DNA from 3 places in the Telluria sp. Soil_C_11 genome. Region 3 is predicted to be linked to each of the others. Evidence: riboswitches for the same ligand, from Rfam matches in the RefSeq annotation. Region 3 holds a riboswitch; each other region holds the start of a gene.
The links. A riboswitch is a leader RNA that binds a small molecule or an ion and turns the genes downstream of it on or off. The one in region 3 is predicted to bind thiamine pyrophosphate.
Positions count from the first base shown of each region.

Region 1: it holds a riboswitch for thiamine pyrophosphate, as region 3 does, so the genes downstream of both, AC3A6M_RS14380 (D-amino acid dehydrogenase) here and AC3A6M_RS03575 (TonB-dependent siderophore receptor) in region 3, are expected to answer to the same signal.
Region 2: it holds a riboswitch for thiamine pyrophosphate, as region 3 does, so the genes downstream of both, thiC (phosphomethylpyrimidine synthase ThiC) here and AC3A6M_RS03575 (TonB-dependent siderophore receptor) in region 3, are expected to answer to the same signal.

Region 1 is NZ_JBDGIN010000007.1:254,606-261,728, reverse strand. It holds gene AC3A6M_RS14385 (alpha/beta fold hydrolase) at 1-802, opposite strand, end outside; gene AC3A6M_RS14380 (D-amino acid dehydrogenase) at 837-2,090, opposite strand; TPP riboswitch at 2,225-2,330, opposite strand; gene AC3A6M_RS14375 (AMP-binding protein) at 2,428-4,107, shown strand; gene AC3A6M_RS14370 (NAD(P)H-binding protein) at 4,129-4,791, shown strand; gene AC3A6M_RS14365 (cytochrome b/b6 domain-containing protein) at 4,853-5,725, shown strand; gene AC3A6M_RS14360 (molybdopterin-binding protein) at 5,722-6,501, shown strand; gene AC3A6M_RS14355 (translation initiation factor Sui1) at 6,509-6,865, opposite strand.
Region 2 is NZ_JBDGIN010000006.1:212,289-219,411, forward strand. It holds gene AC3A6M_RS12695 (KpsF/GutQ family sugar-phosphate isomerase) at 1-589, opposite strand, end outside; gene AC3A6M_RS12700 (monovalent cation:proton antiporter family protein) at 801-2,783, shown strand; gene AC3A6M_RS12705 (GGDEF domain-containing protein) at 2,775-3,896, opposite strand; gene AC3A6M_RS12710 (MOSC domain-containing protein) at 3,975-4,826, opposite strand; TPP riboswitch at 4,925-5,034, shown strand; gene thiC (phosphomethylpyrimidine synthase ThiC) at 5,106-6,995, shown strand; gene thiS (sulfur carrier protein ThiS) at 6,998-7,123, shown strand, end outside.
Region 3 is NZ_JBDGIN010000002.1:149,524-156,646, forward strand. It holds gene AC3A6M_RS03570 (AAA family ATPase) at 1-343, shown strand, start outside; gene AC3A6M_RS03575 (TonB-dependent siderophore receptor) at 340-2,505, opposite strand; TPP riboswitch at 2,597-2,700, opposite strand; gene AC3A6M_RS03580 (oxygen-binding di-iron domain-containing protein) at 2,887-3,630, shown strand; gene AC3A6M_RS03585 (iron-containing alcohol dehydrogenase) at 3,667-4,824, opposite strand; gene AC3A6M_RS03590 (DUF535 family protein) at 4,908-5,870, opposite strand; gene AC3A6M_RS03595 (glutathione S-transferase) at 6,148-6,867, shown strand; gene dkgB (2,5-didehydrogluconate reductase DkgB) at 7,059-7,123, opposite strand, start outside.

The sequences.
Region 1 (7,123 bases), on a different contig from region 3:
GGCGGTTGACCTCATCCGCCGCCTCGTACTGCACCCAATGCCCGGCGGCGGGAATCGCGTGATGGGTGCGCTCGGCACGGGCGCCACACCACAGCGGCCCGACTTCGGCGGGGTCGCCGGTCGGATCGTGTTCACCCCATAGCATCAGGACCGGGATCTCCAGCCCGGCCAGGGCCTCCGACAGGGCCGGGCTCATCGAGGTCTTCTTGCTCTCGAAACGGGTGCGGATGCAGGAGCGGCGGTGGATCTCCAGCGCCATCGGGTCGATCGGGCCATGCAGCATCAGCACCCCCAGGTTGTGCCGCAGGTGCGCGAGCATGGTCTGTTCGTCGGCGGCGTCCTGCCAGATGCGCATCGCGCCCGGCTGGCGGCGGCGCAGGCCATGTCCCACCGCGCCCAGCAGGGCTAGTCGGCGCACGCCCGGGTGCCGGGCCGCGAGGCATCCGGCGATCACGCCGCCGAAGGAAAAGCCCGCCAGGCCGAAGGCCGCGCCGGCGCCGAATATGTTGTCGAGCGAGGCTTTGATCGCATCGACGATGTCGCCGTAGCCGCTCCCCGCCGGCAGCGCATCCGAGTCGCCATAGCCGGGCATGTCGGGCACCAGCACGCGGTGCGAGGCGGACAGGGCTTCGATATTCCTGGCCCAATGCAGCCATGAGCCGTGCCCGCCGTGCAGCAGCACCAGCGGGGCGCCGGCGCCGAATGCGCGCCAGCACAGGATGCGTCCTTCGTGTTCGACCAGGTGGCGTTCCGCGATACGCTCGAGATGCGCGATGAGCGCCAGTTCACTGCCAGTTTCCATCGGGTGCTTCGCCAAAAAGACGCAAGTATAGCGGTCATCGGCAAAACGTGAAGTCGACCTCGGGCCGGCGGCCGCAGACGATATCGGCCAGCGCCCGGCCCGAGCCGCAGGCCATGGTCCAGCCGAGCGTGCCGTGGCCGGTGTTCAGGTACAGGTTCGGCAGGCGCGTCCTGCCGACATACGGCACGTTCGATGGCGTCAGCGGCCGCAGGCCGGCCCAGTAGCTGGCGCGATCGTAGTCGCAGGCATCGGGAAACAGCGCGCGCACGCGGAGCGTGATCGCGTTGCAGCGCACCATGTTCAGTTCGCGCGAATAGCCGCCCAATTCGCAGGTGCCGGCCACCCGCAGCCGCGACCCGAGCCTCGACATGACCAGCTTGCAACCGTCGTCGGTCAGCGACACCGTCGGGGCCGCGGCGGCGTCCACGATCGGGTAGGTGGCGGAATAGCCCTTGCCGGGATAGATCAGCAGCCGCACTCCCAGCGGCGCCAGCAGGGCCGGGGAGAAGCTGCCGAGGGCGACCACCACGGCGTCGGCATGCAGCGCCTGGTAGCGGCCTTCGCCATCGATGGCTTCCACGCCCTGGACGCTTCCCGCGCCGGCCAGCAGGCGGGTCGCGGTCATGTTGTAGCGGAAGCGGATCCCGGCGGCTTCGCCCCTGGCGGCAAGCCGGGACGTAAACTGGTGGACGTCGCCGGATTCGTCGGTGGCCGTGTAGTCTCCGCCCACCAGCCTGGGACGCGCCGCGCGCAAGGCCGGCTCGATCCGTACCACCTCGTCGGCGTCGACCGTCATGCGCGGGCAGCCCAGTTCGCGCATCGCTTCCGCTGCATGGCGCGAGCGATCGAACTCGCCCTGGTCGGTATAGAAATGCAGGATGCCGCGGGTCAGGCAGTCGTAGTCGATGCCGGTTTCCGCGCGCAGGACTTGCAGGCTGCGGCGGCTGTAGTCGGCGAGCGCGACGATGCGGCGCAGGTTCGCGGCCACGCGCGCGGGCGCGCATTCGCGCACGAACTGCAGGCACCAGCGCCATTGCAGCGGGTCGGCTTGCAGGCGAAACAGCAGCGGCGCATCTTCGCGGCCGAGCCAGCGCAACACCTTCAGCAGGCTGGCGGGATTGGCCCACGGCTCGGCATGCGACACCGAGATCTGGCAGCCGTTCGCAAAGCTGGTCTCGAGCGCGGGGCCGGGCTGGCGCTCGACCACCGTCACCTCGTGGCCGGCCTGCCGCAGGTACCACGCCGACGCGGTCCCGACGGCGCCGGCTCCCAGCACGATGACCTTCATCGGTACACCGCCCCATGGCGGGCGGACGCTGGCAGGCAGGAATTCGGATCGGCGTTCATGTGCACTCCTCGGTCATCGCGATGAAGATCGGGATCCGGCGAATGGAGTGGCGGCGCATGCGTGTGGCGGACACGCGCAGGCTGCTCGAGCTTCCCTTCGCTGGCATTACCCAGATCAGGTTCGAAGGGTGTTTCTCACCCGCGCGCCGTGCTCGACGATGCAGGACCCCCAGCGTTGTGCCGTCTCTGTCGAAACGACGGTGGGCAGTGTACGCACGATCCGCGCGATTGGCAACGTGATAAGCTCACGGGCACCAGAGAACGACAAGGAGACAGGCATGCAGCAAACCCTGAGCTACGTCCACGGCGCGCACGAGGTGCCCCTGATCGGGGAGTCGATCGGCGTGCACCTGGCCGGCATCGCGGCGCGCTTTGGCGACGACGAGGCGCTGGTCGTGCGTCACCAGGACATCCGCTGGACCTGGCGCGAATTCGACGAGCGGGTCACGCGCCTGGCCGCCGGCCTGCTCAGGCTGGGGCTCCAGCCCGGCGACCGGGTCGGGATCTGGGCGCAGAACTGCGCCGAGTGGGTGCTGGTCCAGTTTGCGACGGCACGCGCCGGCCTGATCATGGTGAACATCAATCCGGCCTACCGCCGCTCCGAACTGGAGTATGTGCTCGACAAGGTGCAGTGCAGCGCCCTGGTCCTGGCGCCCGCGTTCAAGTCGAGCGATTACATCGGCATGGTCCAGGACGTGGTCCCGGAAATCCACCATTCCAGGCCGGGCGAGCTGCAGTCGGCGCGGCTGCCGCACCTGCGCCACGTGGTGCGCCTGGGCCCTGATCCGACGCCCGGCATGTTCAACTTCGACGAGCTGCTGGCGCCGCCCAGCGCGGAAGAGCTGGAAAAGCTGTCCCGCGTGCAGGACGGCGTGCAGTTCGACGATCCGGTGAATATCCAGTTCACCTCGGGCACCACGGGCGCGCCGAAGGGGGCGACGCTGAGCCACCATAACATCCTGAACAACGGTTTCTTCATCGGCGAGGCGATGAAGCTGAGCCAGCGCGACCGGCTGTGCATCCCGGTGCCCCTGTACCACTGCTTCGGCATGGTGCTCGGCAACCTGGCCTGCGTCACGCACGGCGCCACCATGGTCTTCCCGGGCGAGAGCTTCGATCCGAAAGCGGTGCTGGAGACGGTGCAGGCGGAACGCTGCACCGGCCTGCACGGCGTGCCCACCATGTTCATCGCCGTCCTCGACCATCCGGACTTCGCGCGCTACGACCTGTCGACGCTCAGGACCGGCATCATGGCCGGCTCGCCCTGTCCGGCCGAGGTGATGAGCCGGGTGATCGGCAGGATGCACATGGCGGAAATTACGATTGCCTACGGGATGACGGAGACGTCCCCGGTGTCGTTCCAGAGCTCGGTCGACGATCCGGTCGAGCTGCGCGTCACGACCATCGGCCGGGTGCACCCTCACCTGGAGGTCAAGATCGTCGACGGCGACGGACGGATCGTCCCGCGCGGCGTCAAGGGCGAACTGCTGACCCGCGGCTATTCGGTCATGCTCGGCTACTGGGGAGACGAGGAAAAGACACGCGACACCATCGATGCCGCACGCTGGATGCATACGGGCGACCTGGCCGTCATCGACGACGAGGGTTTCGCGTCGATCGTGGGCCGCTCCAAGGACATGGTCATCCGCGGCGGCGAGAACATCTACCCGCGCGAGATCGAGGAGTTCCTGTACCGTCATCCGAAAGTCCTGGACGTGCAGTGCGTCGGCGTGCCCGACCGGAAATTCGGCGAGGAGCTGTGCGCCTGCATCATCCTGCGTCCCGGGCAAACCGCCACCGCCGAAGAGATCCAGGACTTCTGCCGCGGCCAGATCGCCCATTACAAGATCCCGCGCCATGTCCGCTTCGTGACGGCCTTCCCGATGACGGTGACGGGCAAGATCCAGAAGTACCTCTTGCGCGAGCAGGTGAGGGACGAGCTCGGACTGGGCGCCTGAGCGATGCAGGACCAACGTAACATGCCACCACGACGGACGGTGCTGGTCGCCGGCGCCACGGGTCTGGTTGGCGGGCTGATCGTGCAGTCCCTGCTTGCCGACGGGACGGTCGCGCAGGTGCACGCACTGAGCCGCCGGCCACTGCGACTCCAGCACCCCAGGCTCCGCGTGCATCTCGTGGATTTCCGCCGCCTGCCCGAACTGCCGCCGGCCGACGAGGCCTATCTCGCGCTGGGCACGACGATCAAGGTGGCCGGCAGCCAGCAGGCGTTCCGTGCGGTCGACTTCGACGCCAACCTCGCGGTGGCGAGGGCCGCGTTCGCCGCGGGTGTCCGCGGCATCGGGCTGGTGAGCGCGGCAGGCGCGAACGCGGGATCTTCCGTGTTCTACAACCGCGTCAAGGGCGAGCTGGAAGAGGCGCTCGAGGCCATGGACCTGGCGGCGCTGGTGATCGCCCGGCCTTCGCTGCTGCTGGACCACCGCGACGGACTGGGACAGCCGCCGCGGCTCGGCGAAAGGATCGCGATCCCGATCGGGAAACTGCTCGCGCCGGTCCTGCCCGGAACTTACCGCCCAGTGCACGCGCGGGCCGTGGCGCACTCGCTGGTCAGGACCGTGCCGCAGGCGAAGGGCGTGGTCGTCCTGGCCTCGGACCAACTCGCCAGGATCGGCGCCGAAGGCTGACGAACGCATTCGTGCCGGCGCCTGAACGGGCGTAGAATATGGCGCATTCGGAGGCAGCGCCATGCACCGATTCACCTCTCGAGCCAGCCCGGCCGCAGCAGCGGCAGACCGGCGCCGGATGTTTTACCGGCACCGGCTGCCGATCCGCGTCATGCACTGGATTAACGTGGTCAGCTTCTTCCTGATGCTGATGAGCGGTCTCGGCATCTTCAACGCCCATCCTCACCTGTACTGGGGCAGGGATTCGGACTTCGAAGCGCCGCTGCTGTCCATGACTGCCCGGCCCGGGCCGGACGGCGAGCCGCACGGCTTCACCCAGGTCGGCACGCAGGTGTTCGACACGGACGGCGTGCTGGGCGCCTCGCGCGTCGCTGGCGCGGCGCGCAAGACCGGGCGGGCCTTCCCGTCCTGGGCCACGATTCCGGGCCAGCAATACCTGGCCACGGCGCGCAACTGGCACCTGTTCTTCGCCTGGGTGTTCGTGCTGAACGGGATCGCGTATGTGGCGTTCACCCTGTTCAGCGGCCACCTGCGGCGCGACCTGCTGCCGCGCAAGGCGGAGCTGCGCGGCATCGGCGGCTCGATCAGGGACCACCTGCTGCTGCGCCATCCGACCGGCGAGGCCGCCAAGCGCTACAACGTGCTGCAGAGCCTGACCTACCTTGCCGTGATCTTCGTCCTGCTGCCGCTGATCGTGCTGGCCGGCCTCGGCATGTCGCCGCGGATGGACACCCTGTTCGGCGGCTGGGTCGACATCCTCGGCGGCCGCCAGTCCGCGCGCACCTTGCACTTCATCGCGGCCTTCCTGCTGCTCGCCTTCGTCGCCGTGCACGTGTTCGAGGTGATCGTGACCGGCCTGTGGAACAACCTGCGTTCGATGATCACGGGCTACTACCGCCTGCCGCGGGAAGAGCACGAGGAGGGCGGGCCATGACGGCGATGCGGCGGCGGCGCTTCCTGCGGCTCGCGCTCGGCGCGGCGCTGCCGGGCGCGCTGGCCGGTTGCGACCGGCTGGCGGCGAGCGACGCGTTCAACGGCATGCTGCGCAGCGCCCAGTTCCTGAGCTGGCGCGCGCAGCGGCTGGTGACCGGGGTCGATGCGATGGCGCAGGAATTCGGCGAGGACGACATCGCCGACGAGTTCCGCAGCAACGGCACGGCGATGCCGGACAGCCGCCTGTACCGGGAACTGCTGGCCGGCCAGTTCCGAAACTGGCGGCTGCAGGTGGGCGGACTGGTCGCCCGGCCGGCGCAGTACAGCCTGGCCGAGCTGCAGGCGATGCCCCCGCGTACCCAGATCACGCGCCACGACTGCGTCGAGGGCTGGAGCGTGATCGGCAAGTGGACCGGCGTGCCGCTGCGGCAGGTGCTGGCGCGCGTGCAGCCGCTGCCGGCGGCGTGCTACATCGTGTTCCATTGCGCCGACCCGATGGATGGCTCGGACGTGCAGGCGCCCGGTTCGACCTATTACGAAAGCATCGACTTGCTCGAGGCCGTGCACCCGCAGACCATCCTGGCCTATGCGCTCAACGACGAGCCGCTGCCGGTCAAGAATGGCGCCCCGCTGCGCCTGCGCGTCGAACGCCAGCTCGGCTACAAGCAGGCCAAGTACCTGATGCGGATCGAGGTCGTCGAGCGGCTGGACGGACTGCGCGGCGGCAAGGGCGGCTATTGGGAAGACCAGGGCTACGAATGGTATGCCGGCATTTGACGCAGCCTCAGCCGCCCGCGCGCTTCGGCTGGTGCCCCTGTTTTTTCAGCTCGTCCATGATCCGTTCGCAGTGATCGCCCTGGATTTCGATCACGCCATCCTTCACGGTTCCGCCTGAGCCGCAGGCAGTGCGCAGTTGCTTGCCCAGCGCGGCCAGCGCGACGGGATCGAGCGGCAATCCCTTGACCAGGGTGACGCTCTTGCCGCCCCGGCCCTTGGTCTGGCGCGATACGCGTACCAGGCCATCGCCCGCGGGCGCGGCCTTCGCCTTGCAGGCGCAGTCCGCGACGGGCTGGCGGCATGCGGGGCACATGCGGCCGCCGTCGGTGGAATAGACGAGGCCGCCCTCTGAACGATGTTTCATGTCTTGCTCTGGAATGTCGGGTGTGAACCACGCGAGTGTAGCGGGCATTTTTCACACCGCCAAACCCTGTTTCACATCGTGAAGTCGATGCCGGTCCGGGCGCGGCGCGGGATTCCGTTGCACAGGACGGCTTTCCACATCATGGAACTTGCAAACCAAGTGACTGAATCGAAAGGTAAACATACTTTTTCGCGTCCTCTGCCAGAGAGCGGAACGGCGGGCGTGTCGACCCTATGATGGACTCATCCGGTTTCACCT
Region 2 (7,123 bases), on a different contig from region 3:
ACCTGAAGCCGCGCAGCTCCAGCAGCGCCACGGCGATCGCGTCGCCCAGCGCCAGGGTCACGGTGGTGGAGGCGGTCGGGGCCAGGTTCAGCGGGCAGGCTTCCTTCTCGACCGAGACGTCGAGGTGCACATCGGACACCTGCGCCAGGCGCGAACCCGGCTTGCCGGTCATGGCGATCACGGGCACGCCCATGCGCTTGACGGCCGGGATGACGACCGCCAGCTCGGCGCTTTCGCCGGAATACGAGATCGCGACCAGCACGTCCTGCGGGGTCACCATGCCGAGGTCGCCGTGCGCGGCTTCGGCCGGGTGCAGGAACAGGGCCGGGGTGCCGGTCGAGGCCAGGGTGGCGGCGATCTTGCGGCCGATGTGACCCGATTTGCCGATCCCCGACACGACCACGCGGCCCTTGCAGGCCATCATCAGCGCCACGGCGCGCGGCAGGCTGTCGTCCTGGCCGAGGCGTGCGGTCAGCTTGCGGATCGCTTCACCCTCGATGTCCAGGGTCTGGCGGGCCAGCTCCAGTGCGCGCGTCGCCTGGGTCTCGTTAAAACTTGTCAGCATTATTTTTTCATGGGTTACACTCATGGTGGAAGTATAGCCGAATTGCGAAAGCAAAAAACTTGCCAGTGGTAACAGAGTGCACAGGAACCTCAGGAAACCGTCGCGAGCGGCAGCAGTTTTGGTCGAGACGCGCAGCTGTACGAAGAGTACAGCGAGCATCGCAGACCAAAAATGCAACGCGCAGCAGGTTTCATGAGGTTTCGACATATTTACGGGATAAAAACGACATTCGCGAATGACTTCCGGCCTTGAACTAACCCTTTTACTGCTGGGCAGCGCTGTCCTCGGCGTGGTCGCGTTCCGGATGCTCCACCTGCCCCCGATGCTGGGTTACCTGGCCGTCGGCGTGCTGATCGGCCCGCATGCCCTGCAGCTGGCCGACAACGGCCCCACCACCCACGCGCTGGCCGAATTCGGCGTGGTGTTCCTGATGTTCTCGATCGGCCTCGAATTCTCGCTGGCCCAGCTCAAGGCGATGCGGCGCATCGTGTTCGGGCTCGGACTGGCCCAGGTGGCGCTGACGATCCTGATCACGGTGCTGACCGCGCTGCTCACGCCGCGCCTGCCGGCGCCCTTCAACATCGGCTGGCAGGCCGCGCTGGCGCTGGGCGGCGCGCTGGCGATGTCCTCCACCGCGATCGTCTCCAAGCTGCTCACCGAACGCCTCGAACTCGAGAGCGAGCACGGACGGCGCATCATCGGGATCCTGTTGTTCCAGGACCTGGCGGTGGTGCCGCTGCTGATCCTGATTCCGTCGCTGGCGCGGCCGCCCGAGGAACTGGCGATGAACCTGGCCTGGGCCGCGGTGAAGGCCGCCGCCGTGCTGGCGCTGCTGCTGTTCTTCGGCCAGAAGCTGATGCGCAAGTGGTTCACCATCGTCGCCAAGCGCCGCTCGCAGGAGCTGTTCATGCTCAACCTGCTGCTGGTGACGCTGGGCGCGGCCTGGATCACCGAGCGCGCCGGCCTTTCCATGGCCCTGGGCGCCTTCGTGGCCGGCATGCTGATCTCCGAGACCCAGTACAAGCACCAGGTGGAAGAGGACATCAAGCCCTTCCGCGACGTGCTGCTCGGCCTGTTCTTCATCAGCATCGGCATGCTGCTCAACCTGGAGCTGGTGGCGCGCCACTGGTGGATCGTGCTGCTCCTGCTGGTGGGGCCGGTGCTGCTCAAGTTCGCCCTGATCGCCGCGCTGGCGAAGGCCTTCGGCTCGTCCGACGGCGTGGCCATGCGCACCGGCCTGGCGCTGGCCCAGGCCGGCGAATTCGGCTTCGTGCTGCTGAACCTGGCCTCCGGCTCGAAGCTGATCGACCCCTTCCTGATCCAGCTGGTGCTGGCCTCGATGGTGCTGTCGATGCTGCTCGCGCCCTTCGTGATCGCCAACAGCGACAAGATCGTGATGAAGATGGCTTCCAACGAATGGATGCTGCAGTCGCTGCAACTGACCCAGCTCGCGAGCCGCACGATGGCCGCGCAGAAGCACGTGATCATCGCCGGCTTCGGGCGCAGCGGGCAGAGCCTGGCGATCCTTTTGTCGGAAGAAAAGCTGCCCTGGTACGCGCTCGACCTCGACCCCGAGCGGGTCCAGGAGGCGCGCGCGGCCGGCGCCAACGTCTCCTACGGCGACTGCGCGCGCAGGGAAGCCCTGATCGCGGCCGGCATCAACCGCGCCAGCGCGCTGGTGATCACCTTCGCCGACACGCGCCTGGCGCTCAAGGTGCTGCACCTGGTGCACGAGCTGGCGCCGGAGCTGCCGGTGATCGTGCGCGCCCACGACGACACCGAACTCGATGTCCTGAAAAAGGCCGGCGCCACCGAAGTGGTGCCGGAAGCGCTGGAATCGAGCCTGATGCTGGCTTCGCACGCGCTGGTGGTGATGGGGGTGCCGCTGCGGCGCGTGGTGCACCGCGTGCAGGCCGCGCGCGACGAGCGCTACGCCACGCTGCGCGGCTTCTTCCACGGCGCCGGCGACGTCAGGGAAGACCCGGAACACAGCTACGTGCGCCTGCATTCGGTGGTGCTGAACGAAGACGCCGGCGCGGTCGGACGCTGCATCGGCGAGCTGGAGCTGGACGACGTCGGCGCCGAGGTGACCGCGGTCCGGCGCGGCAACCAGCGCATCGAGCCGGAACAGGACACCGAGCTGCGCGCCGGCGACGTGGTGGTGCTGCGCGGGACCGGGACGGCGGTGACGCGGGCCGAGGGGCGCCTGTTACGGTAACGCGACCACCTGGTTGCGGCCGTTTTCCTTTGCCCGATAAAGGGCCTGGTCGGCCCGCGCCACCAGTTCGTGCGCCACTTCCTCGACCGCCTGCTCGCGGTCGACGCCGTCGAGCGCCGCCACCCCGACCGAGACCGTCACCTCCAGTCCCTGCCCGTCTCCCAGCAGGAAGGACTGGCCTGCCACGCTGGCGCGGATGCGCTGCGCGACCAGGCTGGCGCTCTCCAGGTCGGCGTCGATCAGCAGCGCCACGAATTCCTCGCCGCCGAAACGCCCCAGCGCGTCCGACATGCGCAGCTCGGCCTTGATGCGGGCCGCCACTTCGCGCAGCACGTCGTCGCCGGCCTGGTGGCCGTGGCTGTCGTTGACCTGCTTGAAGTGATCGACGTCGATGTACAGGCAGGACAGGCCGTAGGACTGGCGGCGGGCGCGGGCGATCTCCTCGGCCAGGCGGCGGTCCATGTAGCGCCGGTTGTAGACGCCGGTCAGCGCATCGGTCAGGCCGATGTACTTCAGCATCTCGTTGCTGATCACGTTCTCGAGGCAGATCGCGATGATCGACCCCATGTGCTCGACGAAATCGGTGCCCAGCAGCGGCGTGAAGCGGCTGAAGTCGCGGCTGCCCAGGTTCAGGCTGCCCATCAGGCGCCGGTTGCGCATCAGCGGCACCAGCGCCACGCTGGCCAGCCCGGCGGGCGGATTCGGGAAGGCCATCGCGTGGCTGACCGGGTGGTACGGCAGCAGGCGCGGCCTGGGCGTGCGGCCGGGCTCGAGGTCGAAGCCCAGTTCCTCCGCATGTTCATGGAACAGCAGGTTGGGCAGGGCCTCGAAGTCCACGCCCAGCTTGTGCATGACCGTAAAGATGTCGGCGCCGGTGTCGACCAGCGACAGGGTCACGACGTCGAGATTCGAGACGACCGGCAGCTGGCGGAAGATGGTGGCGACCAGTTCCTGGAAGCTGCCCGCGCTGACGATCTCGAGATCGAAGGCCTGGTGCCGCATCATGATCGCGTGGTTGCTTTCGGCCTGGTCGATCAGGCTGGCGAGCTGCCTGCGCAGTGCGGCGTTCTCGGCCATCAGTTCGCGCACACTGGCGCCCTGCTGCTCGTGCATGGACATTCCTTTCAGCAATTAGTCCATACATTACGCCAACTCAGCCGTATTGCAAATCGAAACCGCGCGAAATCGTTGTCAGAATGCCAGTTCGACCGCCAGTTCCTGCCCCACGCGCAGCCCGCTGCCGGCGCCGGCCGACACGATGCAGTTCATGCCCAGGCAGACCGCGCCGTCGAGTTTCGGATTGGCGCGGTAGGTCTGCAGGATGTCGAGCGGGTCCGGGCCGGGCACGCCGGTGGCCTGGTCGATGGCGGGAATCGGACAGCGTGCGCAGGGTTTCACGGGCCGGATCTCGGCCGCACCGGTGCCGAGGGAGGCCGTGTAGTCCTCCTCGAAGGCTTCCATGCCGGCCACCACCAGGTTGGGGCGGAAGCGGTCCATCGGCAGCGCGTCGCGTCCGGCCGCGCGCAGGCGCAGGTTCAGGTCGTCCAGCGAAGACTGGCCGATCAGCAGCAGCGGATAGGCGTCGGCGAAGCGGGTCTGCGCGGGCACGCCGCCAGTCCACTTGACGCTGGTCGGGCGCACCACGTCATGGCGGAAGCGCACCAGGCGCACCGGCTCGCGCGTGCCGAGCGCTTCGGCGAACCAGCCGGCGGCCGTCTCGCCGCAGTCGGCCGCGCTCACCCTGTCGTCCCAGATCTGCACCTGGCGCACGGGCGCGTCGTCCTGCCAGGCGAGCGGCAGCAGCAGCTCGCCCATCCCGGGCGCGCGCACGCGCAGGTTGCCGCCGCCAGGGCGCGGCTGGATCAGCGCCATGCGCGGGAACTCGCGCTGGGTCAGGAACTGGCCGGCTTCGGTCACCAGCATCCACTCGCGGTCGTGCACGCCTTGCGCGGCCAGGCCGGATTCGAGCAGGGTCGCTTCCTGGACGGCGAAGCCGGCGCAGGACTTGATCGGATACAGGAGGAGTTGGGACAGGATGGGCATCGCGGACCGGGTTCGACTTCGGGGCGGATAGTATCGCACCAAGTTTGCCATTCCTCCAAAATCGACGTACACTCCCGCCGTCGCTTCACGAGAAGCGGCAACAACGCTAGGGGTCCTGCGCCGGTCACACCAGACCGGGCGCGGGTGAGAAATACCCTCCGAACCTGATCTGGATAATGCCAGCGAAGGGAAGCTACAGAGTCCGCGCATGCCCTCGAGCCTGCGCTCCTTTGCACTCCTCCGCTGGATCGCCGATCTTCAGTGATACAAGGAGTGCACTTGAACGCCGATCCGAAATTCCTGTCCGCCAGCGCCACCGTCGACGCCGCGGCCGTGACACCGCTTCCCAATTCGCGCAAGGTCCACGTGACCGGCTCGCGCCCCGACATCCGGGTGCCGATGCGCGAAATCCACCAGTTGCCCACGCCGGCGTCCTTCGGCGCCGAGCCGAATCCGCCGGTCTGGGTCTACGACACCTCCGGCCCCTATACCGATCCGGACGTGCGCATCGACATCCGTTCCGGCCTGCCCTGCCCGCGCAGCCAGTGGATCCGCGAGCGCGGCGACACCGTCGAACTGGCCGGCCCGTCCTCGCGCTACGGCCAGGAGCGCCTGCAGGATCCGAAGCTGGCCGAGCTGCGCTTCGACCTGCAGCGCAAGCCGCACCGCGCCGCCGGAGGGCGCAACGTCACCCAGATGCACTATGCGCGCCAGGGCATCGTCACGCCCGAGATGGAATTCGTCGCCATCCGCGAGAACCTGCGGCGCCAGGAATACCTGCGCAGCCTGGAAGCCGCGGGCCCGACCGGCAAGCGCATGGCGGCCCTGCTCGGCCGCCAGCATCCGGGCCAGGCCTTTGGCGCGTCCATCCCGCACGAGATCACGGCGGAGTTCGTGCGCGACGAGATCGCCCGCGGGCGCGCCATCCTGCCGGCCAACATCAACCACCCGGAATCGGAACCGATGATCATCGGCCGCAACTTCCTCGTGAAGATCAACGCCAACATCGGCAACTCGGCGCTCAGTTCTTCGCCCTCCTCCATCGGCGACGAGATTGAGAAGATGACCTGGGCCATCCGCTGGGGCGGCGACACGGTCATGGACCTCTCGACCGGCAGGCATATCCACGAGACGCGCGAATGGATCATCCGCAACAGCCCGGTCCCGATCGGCACCGTGCCGCTCTACCAGGCGCTCGAAAAGGTGAACGGCAAGGCCGAGGAACTCACCTGGGAAATCTACCGCGACACCCTGATCGAGCAGGCCGAGCAAGGCGTCGACTACTTCACCATCCACGCCGGCGTGCGCCTGCCCTTCGTGCCGATGACGGCGAACCGGCTCACCGGCATCGTCTCGCGCGGCGGTTCGATCATGGCCAAGTGGTGCCTGGCCCACCACAAGGAATCGTTCCTGTACACGCATTTCGAAGAGATCTGCGAGATCATGAAGGCCTACGACGTCGCCTTCAGCCTCGGCGACGGCCTGCGCCCCGGCTCGATCTACGACGCCAACGACGAAGCCCAGCTGGCCGAGCTGCGCACCCTGGGCGAACTCACGCAGGTGGCCTGGAAGCACGACGTGCAGACCATGATCGAAGGCCCCGGCCACGTGCCGCTGCAGCTGATCAAGGAGAACATGGACCTGCAGCTCGAGCAGTGCCACGAGGCGCCCTTCTACACGCTGGGCCCGCTGACCACCGACATCGCCCCGGGCTACGACCACATCACCTCCGGCATCGGCGCCGCCAACATCGGCTGGTACGGCACCGCGATGCTGTGCTACGTGACGCCGAAGGAGCACCTGGGCCTGCCCGACAAGGACGACGTCAAGGACGGCATCATCACCTACAAGATCGCGGCGCACGCGGCCGACCTGGCCAAGGGCCATCCCGGCGCCCAGATCCGCGACAACGCACTGTCGAAGGCGCGCTTCGAATTCCGCTGGGAAGACCAGTTCAACCTCGGCCTCGACCCGGACAAGGCACGCGAATTTCACGACGAGACGCTGCCGAAGGAGTCAAGCAAGGTGGCCCACTTCTGCTCGATGTGCGGGCCGCACTTCTGCTCGATGAAGATCACGCAGGAAGTGCGCGACTACGCGGCCGGCGGCATGCAGGAAAAGGCGGTCGAGTTCATGCGCAAGGGCGCCAAGCTCTATCACAAGGAGTGAGGATGCTGGAGATCGAGCTCGAACTGAACGGCGCGCCATACATCCTGGACGCGGCGCGGCCGGAAGCGGCCACCCTGCACGCGCTGGTCGATGCGCTGGGCCTGTCCGGCCAGGCGCTGGCGCTGGCC
Region 3 (7,123 bases):
CCAGCGCGCGCGCGAGGATGCGCTGGCGGCGTCGCCCGGAGCGCGGCGCTTCCTGTTCTGCGACACCACGCCGTTGGTGACGGCGGTCTACAGCCGGATCTACTGGGGCAGGGTGCCGCCCGAGCTGCTGGAGATGGAAGCGGCGCACGATTACGCGCTGACGCTGGTGGCGGGGCTCGACCTGCCGTGGGTGCCGGACGGCCTGCAGCGCGAGTCGGAGGAGGTGCGCCGGCAGGTGCATGAATGCCTGCTGGCGGTGCTGCGCGAACGGGGCATCCCGTTCACGCTGCTGGAAGGCGACCTGCCGCGGCGGCTGCGGCAGGTAGAGGCATTACTTGCTTAGAAGTCGAACTGGCCCGACACGCGGAAGGTGCGCGGTGCGCCCGGCAGCAGGTAGCCGCCCAGCGCCGGCGTGACGTCGCGCCAGTAGAACTTGTCGAACAGGTTGTCGACGCGGGCGCGCCAGGTCACGCGGGTAGCGCCCAGGTGCATCGCGTACGCGGCGCCAAGGCCGAACACGTGGTAGTCGGGAACGAACACGCGGTTCTCGACGTCGAAGGCCTTCTTGCCGGAGTACTGCCAGTTGGCGTCGACCTTCAGGCCCGGCACCTGCGGCACGGCGTATTCGGCCCACACGGTCGACTTGAAGCTGGGGACGTCGGTGACGCGCTTGCCGTCGATGGCGGCGTCGCCGGTGCCGTCCTGGCGGGTGTTCAGGGCCATCAGCGACAGCCCGGCCTGCAGGCCCGCGGCCAGCCTGCCGTCGGCCGACAGCTCGAAGCCGCGGTGGGTCTCGCGGCCGCCGCGCACGAAGGGGTTGCGTTCCACCGGTTCGCCGTCGACGATGACCGTCACGGTGTGGTTCGGATCGGTGTACTCCAGGCCCTGGCGGATCTGGAACAGCGAGGCCGACAGGTTCACGCCGCGCACGGAGCCCTTGGCGCCGACTTCGAACTGCTTCGAGCGGCCCGGCTCCAGCACCTGGTTCTCGTTCGCGGTCTCCATCGGCGCGATGCCGCCATGCTGCAGGCCGTGGCTCACCGAACCGTAGACGTTCCAGTCGCGGTTCACGTTATAGACCAGGGCGAGGCTCGGCAGCAGGAAGGAATCGCGGCTAGCGACATGGCTTGGCGCGATGTAGTCGCTGCGCCTGGCCTGCACGTAGCGCAGGCCGCCGTGCAGGGTGAGCTGGGGCGTGAGGGTCACGATGTCCTGTGCGAACAGCGCGCTTTCCTGGTCGCTGCGGCGTTCGAACACGGGGCCGGTGACGCGCGACGGATCGGCGTGCGGCGACACCAGCGGATTCCACAGGTTGCTGTAGCCGACGTAGTCATAGACATAGTCGCCGAAGCTGTCGTGGCGCTCGGCGTACGAGGCGCCGACGGTCAGTTCGTGGCGCAACGCGCCGGTGGCGAAGCGGCCCTGCAGCATCGCCTGCAGGCCCCACGGGGTCTTGCGCTCGCCCACGCTCTGGTAGTCGTAGACGTCGTAGTCGCCGTTCGAGCAGTAGCCCGGATAGAAGCCTTCGCCCTCGTTGCTGCAGCCGTAAGGGAAGGCGGTGAAGTCGTCGCGCTTGAACCAGTGCTTGTTGGCGGCGACGGTCGCTTTCCAGCCGTCCGCCAGCCTGTATTCGAAGCGCAGGCCGAGGTTGGTGTCGCGGGTGTCGACGGGACGGGTCCAGGGCTGGTCGTTCAGCAGCATCCTGGCCGACACGCCGGTCGGCAGGACTTCATTGCGGATCAGCTGGAAGCCGGGCGCCGTGATCTGCGCCTTGTGCTGCCAGTCGAGGTCCAGCTGGAGCAGCGCATCCGGGGTGATCTGCCAGTCGAAGGCGCCGGACACGAACTGGCGGTCGCCGTTCGCGCCGCGCACGTAGGAATGCAGGTCGGCGGCGGCGGCGTTGATGCGGTAGCCGAAGCGGCGGTCGTCGAAGCGGCCGCCCAGGTCGATCGTCCCGTACAGGGTGCCGCGCTCGCTGACTTCCACGGTGGCCGAGCGCAATGGGGTGGCGGTCGGGCGCTTGGTCACGTAGTTGACGATGCCGCCCGGGGTGGCGACGCCGGCGGTGAGGCCGGCCAGGCCCTTCAGCACTTCGATGCGCTCCTTGTTCTCCAGCGGGATCTGGGTGTCGCCGGGGATCGCGAAGCCGTCCTTGCGGTAGCTGTAGTTATTGTCGAGGGCGAAGCCGCGGATCGAGAACTGCTCGGCATAGCCGACCGCGTTGTAGGCGTCGCTGACCGAGGCGTCGTAGCGCACGGCGTCGGTGGTCGAGCGGATCGACAGGTCCTGCATCTGGGTGCGGCCGATCGCGGTGATCGAGGCCGGGGTCTCCCACAGCGAGGATTCGGAGAAGCCGCCGACCGCGGCACGTTCGAGGCCGGTGCGGGTGCCGGTGACGACGACCTCGGCAATCGGCTGGCCGCGCTGGTCCTGCGCCTGGGCGTTGAGGGAGAAGGCTTGCGCGATGGCGCAGGCCAGGATCGAATACTTCAGTTGTGCGTTCATGGGTTTGCTCGTCTTCGCGCGCCGCTTGGCGTCGCTGCTTTGTCAAAAGCCGGAGCCAACTGGGGAAGGGCAAACAGGTGTGGGCGCCGTTCGGCACCGCCTTGCGCTTTCCTTCGCTGGCATTATCCAGATCAGGTACGGAGGGTATCTCTCACCCGGCAGCGGCTACGGCTGCCAGGACCCCTAGCGAAGGCGCGAGTGTAGCACGGATGCGGGTGGCGTGTGGCGTGTCTGGCAAGGCTGGGCGGTTGCGCTCCGGGTGCTTTGCCTGGCGTGGGATTCGCGCAACGGGTTCCGGCCGGGGCCCGTTCCACGCATGCCAATGGGTGCGGGAAGCGCGTATGCTATCCAATCGACTCGCAAACGCGGAGGGAGGCAGCCATGGCCATCACCAATGGTTCTGCCGGCACGAATGTCCACGAGATCGCCGATGGCGTGTATCGCATCAATACGCCTGTCAGCATCGTGCCGGGTGGGTTCTCGTTCAACCAATACCTGATCGTCGACGACCAGCCGCTGCTCTTTCATACAGGGCCGAGAAAGATGTTTCCCCTGGTGCGGGAAGCCGTCGACAGCGTCATGCCGGTCGGCGACCTGCGCTTCATTGCCCTGTCGCATTTCGAAGCGGATGAATGCGGCTCGCTGAATGAATGGCTGGCCGCAGCGCCCCACGCGGCGCCCTTGTGCAGCCGGGTTGCCACAATGGTGTCGGTGAACGATTTCGCGGACCGGCCGGCCCATGCCATGGCGGATGGCGCCGAGCTCAGCCTGGGGTCGCGATCGGTCAAGTGGCTCGATGCGCCCCATTTGCCGCACGGCTGGGAAACGGGCTTCCTGATGGATACCCGAACCCGGACGCTGTTTTGCGGGGACCTGTTCACCCAGGGCGGCACGGGTGGGACCGCATTGACCACGGATGACATCCTGGAGAACAGCGAAGCGTTCCGTCAACCGATGGACTATTTTTCGCATTCGACCAATACCAGGCAATTGATCGAACACCTGGCCGGCGAACTGCCTGGCACATTGGCGTGCATGCATGGGAGCGCCTGGAGGGGCGATGGGGCAAGCCTGTTGCGTGCCCTCGGCGAACGGCTGGTCGGCGGCGCAGCGCGGCCAGCGTGACAAGGCCCCCGGCCGGGAGGGCCTTGCCAGGCGTGCTTAGATGCAGCGTTCCAGCACCTTGCGGCTGACTTCCAGCGTCACCTCGCCGGTCTCGCCCAGCCTGGTCATGCCGTGCGCCTCCAGCGCCTTCACGACCGCCGGCACGACGTCCTTGCCCAGGCCATAGTCGGACAGCCGGGTCGGCACGCCGACCGCGCGGAAGAAGGCCTCGGTGCGGGCGATCGCGGCCTCGATGCGGGCGTCCTCGTCGCCCTCGGCCAGGTCCCACACGCGCGCCGCGAACTGCAGCAGCTTGGCGCGCTTGGCATCGCGGCGTTCGCGCAGCATGGCCGGCAGCACGATCGCCAGCGTCTGTGCGTGGTCGAGGCCGTACAGCGCGGTCAGCTCGTGGCCGATCATGTGGGTGGCCCAGTCGTGCGGCACGCCGGCGCCGATCAGGCCGTTCAGGGCCAGGGTCGCGGTCCACATCAGGTTGGCGCGGACGTCATGGTTGTCCGGCTCGGCCAGCGCGCGCGGACCTTCCTCGACCAGGGTCTGCAGCAGGCCTTCGGCAAAGCGGTCCTGCACCTTCGCCTGGCTTGGTACGGTCATGTACTGCTCCATGACGTGCACGAAGGCGTCGACGATGCCGTTGCCGACCTGGCGCGCGGGCAGGGTGAAGGTGCGGGTCGGGTCCAGGATGGCGAATTGCGGGAACACCAGGCGCGACATGAAGGCGAACTTTTCCTGGGTCGCCTTTTTCGTGATCACGCTGCCGGAATTCATCTCCGAGCCGGTGGCCGGCAGGGTCAGCACGGCGCCGAAGGGCAGGGCCGCGCGCACGTTCCTGGCGTGCTGTTCCAGGATCGTCCACGGGTCGTCGTCCAGCAGGCTGCCTGCGGCGACGAACTTGGTGCCGTCGATGACCGAGCCGCCGCCCACGGCGAGCAGGAAATCGATGTGCTCGCGCTTGACCAGGGCGATCGCCTCGACCAGGGTCTCGTAGCTGGGGTTCGGCTCGATGCCGCCGAACTCGAACACGGTGCGGCCGTCGAGTGCGGCCATCACGGCGTCGTAGGTGCCGTTGGCGCGGATGCTGCCGCCGCCGTACAGCACCAGCACGCGGGCCGTGGCGGGAACCAGGCGCGCCAGGCGCTCGATCTGGCCTTCGCCGAACAGGATGCGGGTTGGATTGTGGAAGTCAAAGTTAAGCAAAATAAATCCCCCTCGGGTTGCACAGGAGGGGGATTATCGCCGAGGCGGGATTTTCGCGCCGGCAGGGGCGCGTTCCTGGAACCTCAGACCTGCGCCGGCTCCAGCACCGGCGCCGGGTGCTCGACGTGCGCGCGCGCGTGCAGCAGGTGGCGCTGCAGGGTGGTGCGGGCGGATTCGCCGATCAGGCGCCAGTGCTCGCGGCGCTGGGCGGCGCGCTTGCGGTGCTTGGACGGCATCTCGGACAACGGCTTGACGTAGAAGGGCAGCGGAATCCGGTAGCCCTGCTTGCCCGGCATCTCGGCGCCGCCCAGGATCTTCCAGAAGCCGTCGTAGGCGTTGGCGAAGTGCTTTTCCGGATCGGGATCGTAGGCGATGTGGTCTTCGCTGCGGATGGCGACCACCTGGTCGATGCCGACCGCCTGGGCCACGCCCTGCATCGCGGCGAAGCAGAAGAAGCTCGGGGAGTTGTTCGGGAAGACGCGCTCGAAGGCTTCGAAGGCGGAACCGGAATCGGCCCAGCGGCCCTCGTTGCGGGCGATGAAGGGGACCACCGGCGCATCGACGCCCACCATATGGCCTTCCAGCCAGCTGAAGGACAGGCGGTGCAGGCACCTGCCGTCGGCCACCAGGGCCACGGTCAGGTCGCCCTCGGCGTTGCTGCGCGAAGCCATCTCGAGCTGGATCGTGAAGCTGCCGCCTTCGTCCCCGACCTGCCACAGCGGCAGGCAGCGGGCGCCGTAGACGGCCTGCTTGTAGGCGTCGTTGAAAGTGGTTTCCTCGAAGCGGTAGTGGCTCAGGACCGCCTGCACGCGCCGGCGCGCCGGCATGCCCTTGACCAGGTAATCGCGGTGGCTCAGGTGGTGGAAGGGGTCGTCGTTCGGCGGCAGCGCCACGTGGTTGCGGTAGACGCCGAGCTGGCACAGGGCGCGGTGGTCGCGCCAGTAGGCCAGTACGCGCAGGCTGCGTGCAATGCAGAGAATCCAGGAAGTGAGGCTGTTCTGGCGGCGGCGGGCCATCCAGTGTCTGGCGAGGTGAGCGAAAATCATGGTGCGCTCCGGGCATTCATTATCAGGGTGGTTCTATCTTGACTCACCGGCCTTGGCGGCAAGGTGACATTGCTCAACGGAAATAAAATGCTGGGCAGGTCAAGATCGCCACGCTCGATAAGGCATCCCTTGGGTCTTTTTATTCGTGATCACGATGTCTCTTGTTGATTTTTTGTCAGGCAAACGTTGCCAGATGCAAGACTAGCACGATTGCCGCGCCGAACATCGAAATCGTCATGAATAATTGAGTCATGCCGAATAAGTTGAGGAGGGGCGCATGGTGTATGAACTTTTTTATTGGCCGACGATCCAGGGGCGCGGCGAGTTCGTCCGGCTGGCGCTGGAAGAGGCCGGGGTGGAGTACGTCGACGTTGCCCGCGAGCCGGGCGGCATGGGGCGCATGATGGCGGCGATGGACGGCCCCGACCATCCCTCGTTCGCACCGCCCTTCCTGAAAGCGGGCGAGCTGACGATCGGCCAGACCGCCAACATCCTGCTGTACCTGGGGCAGCGGCACGGGCTGGCGCCGGCCGACGACGCCGGCCGGCTGTGGGTGAACCAGCTGCAGCTGACGATCGCCGACCTGGTCGCGGAAACCCACGACACCCACCATCCGATCGCGACCTCGCTGTATTACGAAGACCAGCGCCCGGAAGCGAAGCGCCGCGCCGCCGACTTCATCGAGACCCGGATTCCGAAATTCTTCGACTGGTTCGAGGGCATCCTCGGCCGGCCAGAACCGAAGGACTACCTCACCGGCGACCAGCTGACCTATGCCGACCTGTCGCTGTTCCAGCTGATCGAGGGGCTGCGCTACGCCTTCCCGGCGACGATGGGGCGGATCGACGCCGGCTATCCGTTGCTGATGGCCTTGCGCGACCGGGTGGCGAAGCGTCCGCGGATTGCCGCCTACCTGAAATCGAAGCGGCGGGTGGCGTTCAACGAGGAGGGGATTTTCCGGCATTATCCGGAGTTGGAAAACCAGGAGCAGAAGTAACGTCGTTCCCGCGCCAACCACCGTCGTCCCCGCGAAGGCGGGGATCCAAGTTTGCTAGCGTTTCGTTAGCTTTGGCAAAACTTGGGCCCCCGCCTTCGCGGGGGCGACGGAAGAGATGCGGGGGCGACGGAAGAGATGCGGGGGCGACGGAAGAGATGCGGGGGCGACGGAAGAGATGCGGGGGCGACGGATCAGGCGTCCCAAACCGGCCCGAAATCCGGACTCACCAGCCGCTCGCCACGCTCCAGCCCTTCGA